DNA from 2 places in the Gordonia sp. SCSIO 19800 genome. Region 2 is predicted to be linked to the other one. Evidence: riboswitches for the same ligand, from Rfam matches in the RefSeq annotation. Region 2 holds a riboswitch; the other holds the start of a gene.
The links. Region 2 has a riboswitch for S-adenosylmethionine ahead of KB201_RS17665 (aminotransferase class V-fold PLP-dependent enzyme). Riboswitches for the same ligand answer to the same signal wherever they lie in the genome.

Region 1 (7,324 bases), on a different contig from region 2:
GAGGTCCATGCGCACTGCGATGCGGGCGCGTACACGGTCGACGCGATCAGCGACCGCTGCGGCGCGGGCGAAGGCTGCGGGACCTGCCTGGACGAACTGCACACCATCCTGAGCGAAAGGGCGTCAACCGCGACGACCGCTGCATGACCTGACCTCCGACCCGACGAACCTCGCGCGAGACGACGCGCGGGGGGTTTTGTCGTGTTACGGTTCGAACGGACATACACGGGAAATGGGAGGCGGACAGATGCGTGGCGACCCCGAGGTCATCGACCTCCTCAACGAACAGCTCACGAGTGAGCTGACCGCGATCAACCAGTACTTCCTGCACGCGAAGATGCAGCAGAGCTGGGGTCTCACCGAGATCGCCGCGAAGACACGGGCCGAGTCGATCGAGGAGATGACTCACGCCGAGGTCCTGACCGACCGCATCCTGTTCCTCGACGCCCTGCCCAACTATCAGCGCCTGCTGCCGCTGCGTATTGGGCAGTCGATCCGGGAGCAGTTCGAGTCGGACATGTCGATCGAGGTCGAGGTGGTGGAACGACTCCGCCCCGGAATCGCGATGTGCCGGTCCAAGGGCGACATCACCAGCGCCAACCTCTTGGAGCAGATCCTCGCCGACGAAGAGGAACACATCGACTATCTCGAGACGCAACTCGAGCTGATCAACAAGCTCGGCGAGCAGCTCTACCTGTCGAAGACGATCGCCACACCGCCCACGAACGGCTGATTGCACCGACTCGACGACACGAGGGCCGACCGGACTTATCCGGTCGGCCCTCGTCGTAGGTAGAACGGCCGCGCTCGTTCAGGACCCGACGGGCTGGCGCCGCGCGGTCGCGAGGGCCACGACGGTGACCGCGATACCCGCCACCGCGAGCATCACCCCGACCACCGACGGCGCCAGGTATCCGTAGCCGGCACCGACCACCACGCCACCGAGCAGCGCTCCGGCCGCGTTGGCGATGTTGAGCGCGGAATGGTTCAGGGCCGCGGCCAGGGTCTGTGCATCGGCCGCCACATCCATCAGCCTGGTCTGCAGCGCGGGTAGCATCATCGATCCCGTGAGCGCCACGAGGTAGGTGAGGATCAATGCCGCCCAAGCATTCTCGGCCAGCACCGCAAAAGCGCCGAGGGAGACTGCGGTGGCGGTGAGTCCGCCGAGGATTGCCACCGCCACGCTGCGGTCGGCGACATAACCGCCGACGAAGTTGCCGGTCACCATTCCCAGTCCGTACAACATCAGGGCGAACGGCACGACCGACACCGACAGCCCGGTGTCGGTGGTCAGCGCAGAGTTGAGGTACGTGTAGAACGCGAACATCCCACCGAACCCGACGGTTCCGATGACCAGTGTGAACCAGACCTGGGACCGCTTGAGTGCACCGAGCTCGGTGAGCGGGTCGGTGGTCTTCATCCCGCTGAGCGCGGGAAGCACCCGGATCAGCGCGACGACGGTGGCGATTCCGATCACGACCACGATCGCGAACGCGGACCGCCAGCCGAACGTCTCGCCGAGCCAGGCGGCCGCCGGTACGCCGAGGACGTTCGCGACGGACAGACCGAGCATCACCTGTCCCACGGCCTTGCCACGGTTGCGCGGGCCGGCCAGATGAGCGGCGACCAGAGCCGCGACACCGAAGTAGGCGCCGTGCGGGAGGCCGGCGACGAATCTCGCCACCAGCAGCAAACCGTGATCCGGTGCGAGGACGGTCGCGAGGTTGCCGACCGTGAACGCCACCATCAAGCCGATCAGAAGCGTCCGACGGGACATCCGCGCGGTGAGCGCCGCAATCAGCGGCGCACCCACCACCACACCCATCGCGTAGGCCGAGATGACATGTCCGGCAGTCGGTTCCGAGACACCCAGAGATCCGGCGATGTTGGGCAGGAGGCCCATGGCGACGAACTCGGTCGTCCCGATCCCGAATCCACCCAGCGCAAGGGCGAGGATCGTCCACCGACGCACCCGGCGGGACACCTCGGCCGATTCGGCCCGCGCGGGGCTGCGGAGTTCCCCGGCGGTGGACGGACCCGTCAGTGAGGGGTCGGCCGGGGCTTCGGTCGTCGAGAGAGCATCAGGCACGGTTGATGCCAACCCGCGCCCGTCAGCGCTGATTCCTCAGCCGGTGGTGAGTTCATTCACACGCGCAGTGTCCTCAGCATCGCGCGGGGTGTCAGTCGCCGGCTTCGGAGCCCCCATCGCTGTCGGGCTCGGACGGATCTGGGGAGGGCCCGTCTGGATCCGAAGCCGTGTCGGACGAGCCGGCCCTCTCGCCGTCCTCTCCCCCGTGACCGTCGGTTCCAGACGTCTTGACATCGCTTCCCGAGGGATCGGTGACGGCCGGCGAGTCGTCGTCGCGAGGCGGGGCAGGCGCGGGCTCCGCGTCCGGCGTACCGGTCTCGGTATCGGTGCCCGTGTCGGCCCCCGAGGACGTGTCGGTCGTGTGGCCCACCGGGGGCTGCTCGGCCGGTGACGGGTCGGTGGCATCCGGTTCGGCACCCCGGGCCGCCGACGGCTCGGACGAGGGGCCGGACCCGCCCACTTCGTCAGCGCGGACCGGCCCCACGGACTCGTCGGGTACGGCTGCCAGTCGCGCGAACGTGGACGATCGCAGGTGCGACGTGTCCGCCGCGAGAATCGTGACGGCGCCGCCCTCCGACGCCACCGGCCCGATGAGCGCGCCCGCCCAGTATCGGACGAAATTGACCGGCAGCAGGACGATGCTGCGCACGCTGGCAGCCAGGGCGCTGACACCGCGCACGAACCGAGCCGGTGTCGCGGTGACGATGCCCTGCAGGATGTCCTCGAAGACGAAGATGTCGGGTAGGTATGCGCCGTACCCGAGACGTGGGAGTGGCGGCAGCAAGCCCTGCACCAGCCGGACCACCGGCTGCAGATTCGCCAGTTCGATGCCGAACGGAAGCCCGATGGTCGGACGATCGGACAAGAAATCGCCGATGGCGCCCTGGTAGCCGAGGTTGCGAGCCCAGCCCTGGACGAGTTCGGCGAGTGCGGAGTCCGCAGCGACCATACAGACGCCGTCCGCACATTCGACCGGACGTTTCGCCCACGTGTATCCCGGCTGCAGCGGGTTGCCCGACATCTCCTCTGGATACAGGAAATGCTTGACCTGGTAGCCGAGGATGCCGTCGATGGCGCCGATCGGGTCGTAGACGGGATCGGGCAGGTCGCAGATCGGGTCGCCCTCGATGCACACCGACACGACCCGGTCGCTGACCGTCCCGAAGCCGGCGTCCGTGCTGCCGGCACCACGCGACCCCGACATGGTCAGGCCCGGGATGATCCCGATCAGCGACAACTCGATACCTCGCCCGGTCTTGTCACCGGCCTGCCGCGGATCCGAATACAGCTCGCCCGACACCCCGACGTCGGAGATCACGACGTCGTCGCTGGGATCGTCGGGCGTGTTCGCGACATCGAACTTCCGGCCGGTGCCGATACCGGCGAGCACGTCTCCCGCGATGCGCGCCCCTTGCGAATAGCCCGTCACCACCACCGGCGGCTCGGACCCGCACGCGTCTCGATACGACGAGATCGCCGACGCCGTCGATGCGATCCCCTGTTCGGTACTGCGGTCGTACCCCGTCGCTCCGAGCGGCCATATGGTCGCCGGGTAGGGCGCGTTGATCACCTCATAGCCCTGCTCGCGGTAACGCTCCTTGACGCCCTCGAGCAATAGCGACTCAGCGTCGACGGTCCCCCCGACCACCACGACGGCACCGCTGCACGAGGGCCCGCCGGCTGTCGCCGCCGCCACCCCGGTGAAGCCGAATGCGGCGAGGGTCGACAACGTCGACATCGAGGCGACCAACAGAGCGACGCGTCGGGTCCGGAGATGAGCCATCACGGCCATGAGCGCTCCTGTGCGAACCCGGACCACCTGAGCGGAGCATTCCGGTGCAGCCGGGGCTGTCCCGAACTCTAGATCCGCGATCGCGGAACCGACAGCACGCTGAGCGTCGCTAACTACCTTGACCAGTGGTTTCGTATCTGACCACACCCGATTTCACTCGGTCGGAGGACAGCCACCGGCACCCTTCCGGTGCACTTCTCAAGGGTTGGGCGCGGCGTGACCGGGACGGTTCTCGGGCGCTCACATCCGTGTTATATCCTTGTCGCCAGGTCATGAGTATCAGTGCGAAGCCCCGGCTGGCTGATCGGCAACCCTCCTTCCGCGGTGGGGTGCTCCGGGTGATGACCGGGTTGCGGGATCGCAGTGGCGATCCCCGGCAAGCGCGGGTCCGAAGGTCGGACCCCAACAGGGTCGAGTTGGCCCTGCCGACCGTAGAAAGTGATGAATCGCCATGTCTGATGTCCCTGACGGCACCCTCGACAGCAACGATCCCAGCGAGAACTGGAGCTTCGAGACGAAGCAGATCCACGTCGGGCAGTCCGCGGACGCGGTGACCAACGCCCGTGCGCTGCCGATCTACCAGACGACGTCGTATGTCTTCAACGACACCCAGCACGCGGCCAATCTCTTCGGTCTCGCCGAACCGGGCAACATCTACACACGCATCATGAATCCCACGCAGGATGCCGTCGAGCAGCGGATCGCCGCGCTCGAGGGCGGCGTCGCCGCGCTGCTCGTCGCGTCGGGCCAGGCCGCCGAGACCTACGCGATCCTCAACGCCGTCGAGACCGGCGGGCACGTGGTGTCCAGCCCCCGCCTCTACGGCGGCACGTACAACCTCTTCCACTACACACTGCCCAAACTCGGGGTCGAGGTGAGCTTCGTCGAGGACCCCGAGGACCCGGCGTCGTGGCAGGCCGCGGTCAAGGACAACACCCGCGCGTTCTTCGGTGAGTCGATCTCCAACCCCAACAACGAGATCCTCGACATCTCGGGGATCGCGGAGGTCGCGCACCGCAACGGCGTACCCCTCATCATCGACAACACCGTCGCCACCCCGTACCTGATCAGCCCGCTGGCCCACGGCGCCGACATCGTCGTGCACTCGGCGACGAAGTACATCGGCGGTCACGGCACCGCGATCGGCGGCGTCATCGTCGACGGCGGCACCTTCGACTGGCGGGTCCAGCGCGACGGGAAGGACCTGTTCCCCGGTTTCACCACGCCGGACCCGAGCTACCACGGTGCTGTCTTCGCCGACCTGGGCGCGCCCGCCTTCGCACTCAAGGCACGCGTGCAGTGGTTGCGTGACACCGGCGCGGCGATCTCCCCGTTCAACGCGTTCCTGTTGGCACAGGGCCTGGAGACGCTGAGTCTGCGCATCGAGCGCCACGTCGCCAACGCGCAGAAGGTCGCCGCCTTCCTCGATGCACACCCGCAGGTCGAGTCCGTGGCGTACGCGGGTCTGGAGTCCTCGCCCTGGTACAAGCGCGGTCAGGAATTGGCCCCGAAGGGTCAGGGTGCGATCATCGCCTTCGAGATCCAGGGCGGAGTGGACGCCGGCAAGAAGTTCGTGGACGCGCTCAGCCTGCACAGCCACGTCGCCAACATCGGCGATGTGCGGTCGCTGGTCATCCACCCCGCCTCGACCACACACAGCCAGCTCACCCCCGAGGAGCAGCTCGCCGCGGGCGTGGCCCCGGGACTGGTCCGGCTCGCCGTGGGCATCGAGGGAATCGACGACATCTTGGCCGATCTCGAACAGGGATTCGCGGCGGCCAAGTGAAACAGGTGAGGCAGCTTTGTCGGTGAGTATCGACCTGAATGCGACAGCATCTGATCAGCCCGACTGGGAGACCCTCCCGGACGGGGAACTCGTCGGCATTCCCATCGGCTCGTTGCCTCTCGACAGCGGAGCACGGATCGACGACGTCACCCTGGCGTTCCAGCGCTGGGGGACGTTGTCGCCGTCCCGCGACAACGTCATCCTCACGCTCCACGCACTGACCGGCGACTCGCACGTCACCGGACCCGCCGACGCCGACCACGACTCGGCCGGATGGTGGGACGGGCTGATCGGCCCGGGACAGGCCATCGACACCGACGAATGGTGCGTCATCTCCGCCAACGTCCTGGGCGGATGCAAGGGCTCGACGGGTCCGGGCTCCATCGCCCCCGACGGTCGGCCCTGGGGCTCACGCTTCCCACAGATCACCGTGCTCGACCAGGTCCGCGCCGAGGTGGCACTGCTGGACCGCCTCGGAATCCGCAGCGTCGGTGCGGTTCTCGGCGGTTCGATGGGCGGCGCCCGCGCGCTCGAGTGGGCCATCGAGTACCCCGACCGCGTCCGCAGCGCCCTCGTGCTCGCCGTCGGCGCCCGCGCGACCGCGGATCAGATCGGTATCCAGTCCGCACAGATCGCCGCGATCAAGGCCGACCCGGACTGGTGCGGCGGCGACTACCACGGCACCGGCCGCATTCCGTTGCAGGGCATGGGGATCGCGCGTCGGATCGCCCACCTCATGTACCGCAGCGAGCCGGAGCTCGACTCCCGCTTCGGCAACGACGCCCAGGGCGACGAGAATCCCCTGACCGGCGGGCGCTACGCCGTGCAAAGCTATCTCGACCACCAGGCGTCGAAGCTGATGTCCCGCTTCGACCCGGCCAGCTACGTCGTCCTCACCGAGGTCCTCAACCACCACGACGTCGGCCGTGGTCGCGGCGGAGTCGCCAAGGCGCTCAACAATTGCCGCGTTCCGGTGATCGTCGGGGGGATCGACTCCGATCGTCTCTACCCGATCCGGCTGCAGGTCGAACTCGCCGACGAGCTGGGCAACTGCGTCGGCGGGCTCCAGGTCGTCAACTCCGAGACCGGCCACGACGGATTCCTCACCGAATTCGATGCCATCAGCGATCTACTCAAGCGCACTGTCGAACTCGCGCGTCGCGACGCCTGACGGACCGTAACCCAGCTGTCGGCGGCGTCCTGTCAGCGCGGCGCCGGCACCGACGGGACCGGGCTGCCGGACCGAGGTACCGGGGTCACCGGTGAGCCCGACTCCCCGTCAACGGATTTCCCCGGTTCGGCTACACCCGGAATCTCAGTCGACCCGGTGGCGCGGGTGCTGCTCGGCCGCGGCGGGCCGCTGGGCGCGGAGCGCAACGTCGACGTCGAGTACGTGGGCGGCGGCGGAGTGGGCGCCACACTCGGCGGACGCATACCCGGGGGCAGCAGGTCCGGCGGGATCGTCGGTGTCGAACCGGGCGGGAAGGTCAGGTCCGGCCACGGGAACGGCGAGAGGGTGCGGGTGCTGGTACTCGTGGACGGCCGCGTCGGCGGCAACTCCGTCGTCGCCCATGCCGGCGGGTCGTTCCAGCCGGTCTCGGGCGCGGGCCGTTGCGTCGGAACGGGAGTGACGACGGTGGGCTCGACGGGTTCGGCC
Region 2 (7,324 bases):
ACCTCTCGGTGAGGCGGACCGTCAGTGTCTCGCCGCGGCGGACGACGACGCGGCGGACCGCGGGGTCGCCGCCGACGGCGACCTGGGTCCGGTCGCCCGCGGCGCCGGTCCGGTCCAGCAGAGCCGCCACCGCGGAGATGACCCGATGGGTCGGCTCGGTCGCACCGACGTCGAGCAGCCAGGCGCGCAGGGCACGGGTCCGGACCGCGGGCGGCGCGTCGCGCAGCGGGGCGATCTCCAGTACGTCACCGCGGCCGGCCTCGGCCAGGACCCGGGCCGCCCACTCGTCGAGCGCGTCGTTGTCTGCTCGCAAACCGTCGGCGGTGCGACCCAGCGCGTCGACGACACCCCCCTGGAGCACGTCGTCGAGCAGCGGTAGCACCTCGGCCCGCAGACGAACCCGGGTGAAACGCGGATCGCGGTTGTGCGGGTCGTGGTGGGGCTCGAGGCCCATCTCCGTACAGGCCGCCAGGGTCTGATGTCGCCGGACCCCGAGGAACGGTCTGCCCCAGGGTCGATTCCACGGGCGCATACCCGCGATCGACCGGGACCCGGATCCGCGTGCCAGTCCCAACAGCACGGTCTCTGCCTGGTCGTCCGCGGTGTGGCCGAGCAGGACCGGCCGGCCGTCGCGGGCCTGCTCGAGCGCCGCATATCGCGCGTCACGTGCGGCGGCCTCGAGACCGCCCCGCCACCCGACCCGCACCGGGAGAATTCGCACGCGGGCACCGAGGGACTCCGCCGTGCGCGCCGCCGCCGCGGCCACCTGCGTCGAACCCGGTTGGAGGCCGTGGTCGACGATCAGCGCGGTGACGTCCAGACCGGCGCCGACGGCGGCTGCGGTCAGCGCGAGCGAGTCCGGTCCGCCGGAGAGGCCCACACAGACCTGCGGCCCCGAGAGATGAGCGGCCGCGAACTCCGCGACCGCCCGTCTCACAAGACCCGCTGAATCCATGCCTGCGGGTCGTCGATCTCGCTCGGCAGCGGCATCGTGTCCGGCGAGGTCCACACGACGTTGAACCGCTCCATCCCGACGGCCTCGACCACCGCGTCGACGAAGGCCTTGCCGCGGATGTACTGCGCGAGCTTGGCGTCCATCCCGATGAGCGCCCGGATGAGCCGCTGGACCGGGTTCTGGGGTGCGGTGCGACGTTTGTCGAAGGCGGCTCGGATGCTCGCCACCGACGGCACATGCGCCGGTCCCACGGCGTCCATGACATGGTCGGCGTGACCCTCGAGCAGCGTGCCCAGGACCATCATGCGTTGGAAGGCGGCGTGCTGCTCCGGGCTCTGCAGCAGTTGCATCGCCCCGATCACACCCTTGTCGCGCGGACCGTCGGAACCCTTGAGCGCCTTGGTCATCCGCGTGACGATCTCGGTGGTCGACTCGCCGGCGTCGGAGGTCAGCGCGGCCACGTTGTCCTGCATGTAGTCGCGCAGCCACGGATTGGCGGAGAACTGCACGCGGTGGGTCACCTCGTGCAGGCACACCCACAACCGGAAGTCCGACGGAACCACCTTGAGCTGGCGTTCGACGTTGATGATGTTCGGCGTCACCACCATCAACACCCCGGGCTCGCCGGTGTCCGGATCCGGCGTGAACGGGTCGTACTGACCGAGGATCGCGGTCGACAGGAACGCGAGGAGTCCACCCGCCTGGAGGCCACCGAATCGGGCCCCGAGTCCGGGCGATCCCGCATCGATCGACTCGTCGGAGCCGAGCATCGAGCGCATCGACCGGGATGCGGCGTCGATCCACCCGGCCCGGTCGAGGACCCGGGTGGTCGGTACGCGAAGGCCGTCGGCGAGCCCGGTGACCTCACGGACCGGGGCTTCGGCCCGGGTCGCGGCGTCGGCCAGTTCCGTACGGGCCGCCTCGTAGGTGTAGGCCGTGGTCTTGGGACCGGGACGGGTGAGACGTTTCGCGGTCGACGCCGCGAGCAACCAGTCGATCTGCGACCCGATGCCCGGTTGACGGTCGGCGGTCTCGGCGACCTCGGTGGTCCCGGTTCCGGTGATCCCGGCGTCGGTGACGTCCGATCCGGCGATTCCTGAAGTGGTCATCGGCACCCGCACTCTCTCAGTTGACCCACCACGGCGTCGAGGGCGGGTCGCGCGTCCGCCGGCGAGGTGCCGCCGGACATCAGGGCGAACGACAGCACGCGGCCGTCGACTGTCTGCACTATGCCGGTCAACGAACTGACCCCGGTGAGTGTTCCGGTCTTGGCGCGTGCCCAGCCCGCGCCCGGGTTGCCCGGGGCGTCGAACCGGTCCGCGAGCGTACCGGTGCCACCGGCGATCGGCAGCCCGTCGAGCATCGGGCGCAGCGCCGGCCGGCTGGGCCCGCTGGCGGCCGTCATCACGGCGTCGAGCAGTTCCGGCGTGGTGCGGTTGGCGTAGGAGATCCCCGACGCATCGTGCAGGGTGGTGCCCGCCCACTGGTCCGGGAACATCGACGACAGGACCTGTTCGATCGCCTCCACGCCGCCGGCGTGCGTGGGCGGCCCGCCCCGGTGCACCGACAGTTCGATGGCCAGGGTCTCGGCGAGCACGTTGTCGCTGTAGCGCAGCATGTCGTTGACCCGGGTGACCAGCGGCGCCGACTGGACCTTCGCGATGACGCGGTCGTTCCCCGATGCGGCTGCGCCGGAACCGGTCACCTCCGTGACGGGACCCTCCACGCCGAGAGCCGCGGCCAGCGCCTCGCCGGCCATGATGCCCGGTTCCGCGGTGCGCGGCGAGTACTCGTCGAGCGGTTCGAGCCGGGCGCCGTCGACCATCAGCGATTCGATCGGCGCTATGTCGCCACCCTGGATGTCCCGGCGGTCCCAGGTGGTGTCCATCGTCGGACCCGAGAACGCGCTCAGGTCGACGGCCACCGACGTCACCGGGATCTCGGTGTCCTCGATCTGCCGCGCGAGGTCGGCGATGCGACCGGGGTCGGTGTAGAAGGTGTCGGTGCCGGCGGGCTGTGCGGACAGGGTCGGGTCACCCGCACCTCGGAGGATAATCTGCCCGTTGCTGCCGGCCACCACCGTCGTGGTCAGTCGCTGATCGTGCGGCACGGCTTCGAGGACGGCCGCGGCCGAGAGGACCTTGGCGTTCGACGCGGGGATCCGCGGACGCTCGGGGTTGCTGGTCCACAGGACGGTGCCGGTCAGCGAGTCGCTGATCATGCCGGTGAGTTCGCCGAGCGCCGGATCCCGCAGTGCCGGCGCGATGGCCCGCGACACACCGCTCGGCGTGGGCTCCGGCGCGGAGGCGACCACCGGGTCGATCCGGGGGTCGACGGCGATCGCGGCGGGCTGCGGGGGAACCCCCGGCGGCAGTTCGGGTTCCCGGTCGAGCCGGAGCGCGATGACCACCGAGGCCGTCGCGACGAGGGCCAGGATCACCACCGCGGTGATCGTCCACCACAGAAGTCTCCGACCGGAACGACCGCCGTTTCGGGTGGATGCGCCCACAAAGCCTCCGGGTCTCTCGCGGTTGACGGTCGATGGAACGGCCCGGACATACGCACAACAAGGGGTACGAACATCGAGGTCGCCGGACCAACAGTATCGTTGGGGCAGCGTGCGGGCGTTTCGGCCCGACGCGGCATCCCCGATCAAGACTGCCAGGAGGAACTGTGGAATTCGATGTGACCATCGAGATCCCCAAAGGTGGCCGCAACAAGTACGAGGTCGACCACGAGACGGGCAAGGTCTACCTCGACCGCTACCTGTACACCTCGATGGGCTACCCGGCCGACTACGGCTACATCGACGGCACCCTCGGTGAGGACGGCGACCCGCTCGACGCGATGGTCCTGCTCCCCGAGTCGGTGTTCCCCGGCATCATCGTGCGCGCACGGGTCGTCGGCATGTACACCATGACCGACGAGGCCGGTGGCGACGACAAGCTGCTCTGCGTCCCCGCCCAGGACGTGCGCTGGGACCACATCAAGGACATCTCCGACGTGTCCGAATACGAGCTGGGACCCATCGCCCACTTCTTCGAGCACTACAAGGACCTCGAGCCGGGCAAGGAGGTCGACCCGGGCGGATGGGTCGGCCGCGACCAGGCCGAGAAGATCGCACAGGAGGCCATCGATCGCCTCGCTGCGCACCCCGACGCGGCCAACGAGCCCTCGCGCGGCTGATCTCTCCCACACACGAGACCGCCGGCACCATCATCCGAGATGGTGTCGGCGGTCTTGTCTGGTCACCAGGTGGCTTCGACTCGGCGCCTCGACCTCCACGCGCTCCTTCGTCGCTTGCTCGGCCCGGCGGCTACGCTCGGTGCCGGCTCAACCAGCAGTGGGTCAGGCCACGCGGTACCGCTGCTCGGCGAGCACCGGCAGGATCTGTTCGCGGATGCGGCGTTCGGTGGCCGCGCCGTCGATCGGGATGAGGATCACGGCGTCGGCGACCTCGGCTGCGTAGATGTCGCGGACCAGCGTGATCAGTCCGTGTGTCGTCCCGATGTAGCGGATGGTCCCCGAACTCGTCTCCGACGACGCGTCCACCGCCGCAGCAGCGGCCGTGCGCGCCGACGCGGCGTCCGGCGCGACGGCCACCTCCACCTCGAGTGCGACCACGAACTTGGCCTGATCGTGGCTGCCGGCCCGGAGCAGGGAGCGGGCGCGCTGCGCCTCGCGGAGGGTCTCCCGCCGCACGACGATCGGAAACGTCTGTGCGAGATCGTCTCCCGCGAGCGCGATCTGGAATCCCGGACGTCCGATGCTGATCGGGGCCGTCGGGGTGGCAGTCGGTGCGGCGATCACGGTGCCGCGGTCAGCACGTGCGTCGAGTTCGATGGTCATCTATTCACCCCTGGTCGAGTTCGGTCGGTCTGTTCGGTTCGCGCCCGGAATGCATCGAGAATCCGGTCGATGTCGTCGACGGTGGTGCCCGCTCCGAAACTCGCGCGCACCGTGTCGGCCGGCGGTGCGAGGCCGTCGACGGTGTAGCCCGCGACTCCCGCGCGGTCGGTGGAATCGGTGAAGATCCGCAGCGGCGTGAAGCCGCCGATCGCGGCCAGGCCGGCGTCGAGACGTTCGGCGAGGCGGCGTTCATGCAGGCCGATCGTCTCGGGTCCGAGATCGGCGAGCACCCGACACGCCTCGGCGACCGCGATCGCCCCGGGAACGCCGTCGGCGTCCGGCGAGGCATCGACATCGGCGGCGTCGAACCAGTCACGACGACCGATGAGAACGCCGGCGCCATCCGTCCTACGACCTGGTTCACCGAACGCCAGGTAGTCGATGCCGTGGCTGACGACGGAGACGGGCCGGTGCCCGACGAGTTGCGCGGCGTCGACCAGGATGCGGGCCCCGGACCGGTGCGCGAGCGAGGCGAGCCGGCCGATCGGCAGCACCTCGCCGGTGATGTCCGATACCGCGGTCACGACCAGGAACGATGCCGGCGCCGAGGCGAGCTCGGTCTCCAGCGCGACCAAGGTGTCCTCGATGGTCTCGCAGGCCGGGACGAACCGCGCCCGGTCGCGCCCCTGCCGTGGTGCGCACCACCGCAGCAGGTCGGCGCCCTGCCCGATGTCGAGGACGACGACGTCGCCAGGAGTGATGCGCGCCGCGAGGTCGAGGGCAACGGCGGCATCGCGGGTGAAGACGACGGTGTCGTCGACCCGCGCACGGACGAACTGCCGCACCGATTCCCGGGCGGCGTCGAAGCGGACGTCGACTGCGGGCGACAGGCGACCGGCGGGTGCGGACAGGACAGCGGTCACGGCAGGAAACTCCTCAGACAATTCGCGCTTGCCGCGTCCGGTCGGTACGCGGCCGGGTCGTCACCCGGAGCACCCCACCGCGAAGGAGGGTTGCCGACCAGCGAGCCGGGGCTTGTCACTGGCACTCATGACCTACGACCAAGGGTCGTCGATCTCGCGCGGACGTGTCAATTTTCACTCAACGTGATCGGAAGTTAGGGCACACTTACCTGTAGCGTGTCAGGGGTGTCAGCGACTGATGTGTTCGTGTTGTCCCGCCCGCACGGCACCGTGCGGGGCATGGGCGCGGTCCGTGCGTTCACCGACGTCGACGCCGCCTCGGCCGCCCTGCGCGCCGGGACCGTCGACGGTCTGACCGGCGCGATCCCCTTCGACCTCGCCGAGCCCGCCGCGCTGGTGGTGCCCGAAGTCCTGCACGTCGACGCGGCGCCGCTGGCAGGCACACCACCGCTGACGCGCACCCCGGTGTCGACGACCCTGCACCCCACGGCCGACGAGCACCGCGAACGTGTCGCACACGCGGTGAAGCGGATCGTCGCCGGCGACGTCGGCAAGGTCGTACTCGCCCGCAGCGTCGACATCGTGCTCGACGCCGAGGTCGAGCCTCTGCGACTCCTCGACGCACTGGCGGGCGGCAATGCCGGACACAACGCATTCGGTGTCGATCTCGGCGCGGCCACCGGCTCGGGTTCGTGGCTGTTGGGCGCGAGTCCCGAAGTGTTGCTGCGCAAGTCGGGTTCCGTCGTCACCTGCCACCCGTACGCGGGATCGGCGCCGCGGTCACCCGACCCGGTCGTCGACCGCGCCGCTGCCGACGGATTGTTCTCCTCGGCAAAGGATCTCGCCGAGCACGCCTTCGTCGTCGACCACCTGCGAGACCGGTTGGGACACCTCTGCGACGACGTCGACGCGCCGTCGACCCCGCAATTACAGTCGACCGGGGAGGTCTGGCATCTGGCCACTCCGATCCGCGCGCGGCTTCGGGACCCGGCGACCACTGCGCTCGATCTCGCACTCCTGCTCGGCCCCACCCCGGCGGTCTGCGGCACGCCGAGTGATGTTGCCGCGCAGATCATCCGCGAGGTCGAGGGTGAGCGCGGCTTCTATGCGGGGGCGGTCGGCTGGTGCGACGCCGCCGGCGACGGGGAGTGGATGGTCACCATCCGGTGCCTCGAACTCGAGGCCGATCGTCGCAGCCTCCGGACGTGGGCCGGCGGCGGTATCGTCGAACACTCCGACCCGCAGGGCGAACTCGAGGAGACGGCGTTCAAGCTGCGGACGGTCCTGAACGCGTTGGGCATCGCCGCACTCGACTGAGTCACCCTCTCCCGCTTCTCAGCCCAGCGCGTGGTCCAGGTCGCCCAACAGGTCGTCGACCCCTTCGAGGCCGACCGACAGCCGCACCACCGAGTCACTCAGACCGATCGCCGCGCGTCCCTCGGGACCCATCGCACGATGAGTGGTGGTCGCCGGATGCGTGATCAGCGACTTCGAATCTCCGAGATTGTTGGAGATGTCGACGATCCGCAGGCCGTTGAGGACCTCGAAGGCGCGCTTCTTGCCGTCGATGCCGTCGTGGTCGTTGAGCTCGAAGGTC

Region 1: another riboswitch for S-adenosylmethionine. It lies ahead of KB201_RS01005 (bifunctional o-acetylhomoserine/o-acetylserine sulfhydrylase); the one in region 2 lies ahead of KB201_RS17665 (aminotransferase class V-fold PLP-dependent enzyme).

The regions. Positions count from the first base shown of each region.
Region 1 covers NZ_JAGRQM010000001.1:218,553-225,876, forward strand. Annotated here, with positions in the region: gene KB201_RS00985 (bacterioferritin-associated ferredoxin) at 1-147, shown strand, start outside; gene bfr (bacterioferritin) at 248-733, shown strand; gene KB201_RS00995 (MFS transporter) at 812-2,089, opposite strand; gene KB201_RS01000 (cutinase family protein) at 2,181-3,881, opposite strand; SAM riboswitch class IV at 4,150-4,270, shown strand; gene KB201_RS01005 (bifunctional o-acetylhomoserine/o-acetylserine sulfhydrylase) at 4,333-5,667, shown strand; gene KB201_RS01010 (homoserine O-acetyltransferase) at 5,684-6,838, shown strand; gene KB201_RS01015 (Hsp70 family protein) at 6,871-7,324, opposite strand, start outside.
Region 2 covers NZ_JAGRQM010000017.1:8,731-16,054, reverse strand. Annotated here, with positions in the region: gene tilS (tRNA lysidine(34) synthetase TilS) at 1-937, opposite strand, end outside; gene KB201_RS17685 (zinc-dependent metalloprotease) at 934-2,064, opposite strand; gene dacB (D-alanyl-D-alanine carboxypeptidase/D-alanyl-D-alanine-endopeptidase) at 2,061-3,464, opposite strand; gene KB201_RS17675 (inorganic diphosphatase) at 3,629-4,141, shown strand; gene KB201_RS17670 (hypothetical protein) at 4,304-4,804, opposite strand; gene KB201_RS17665 (aminotransferase class V-fold PLP-dependent enzyme) at 4,801-5,727, opposite strand; SAM riboswitch class IV at 5,747-5,860, opposite strand; gene KB201_RS17660 (isochorismate synthase MenF) at 5,968-7,044, shown strand; gene KB201_RS17655 (O-succinylhomoserine sulfhydrylase) at 7,063-7,324, opposite strand, start outside.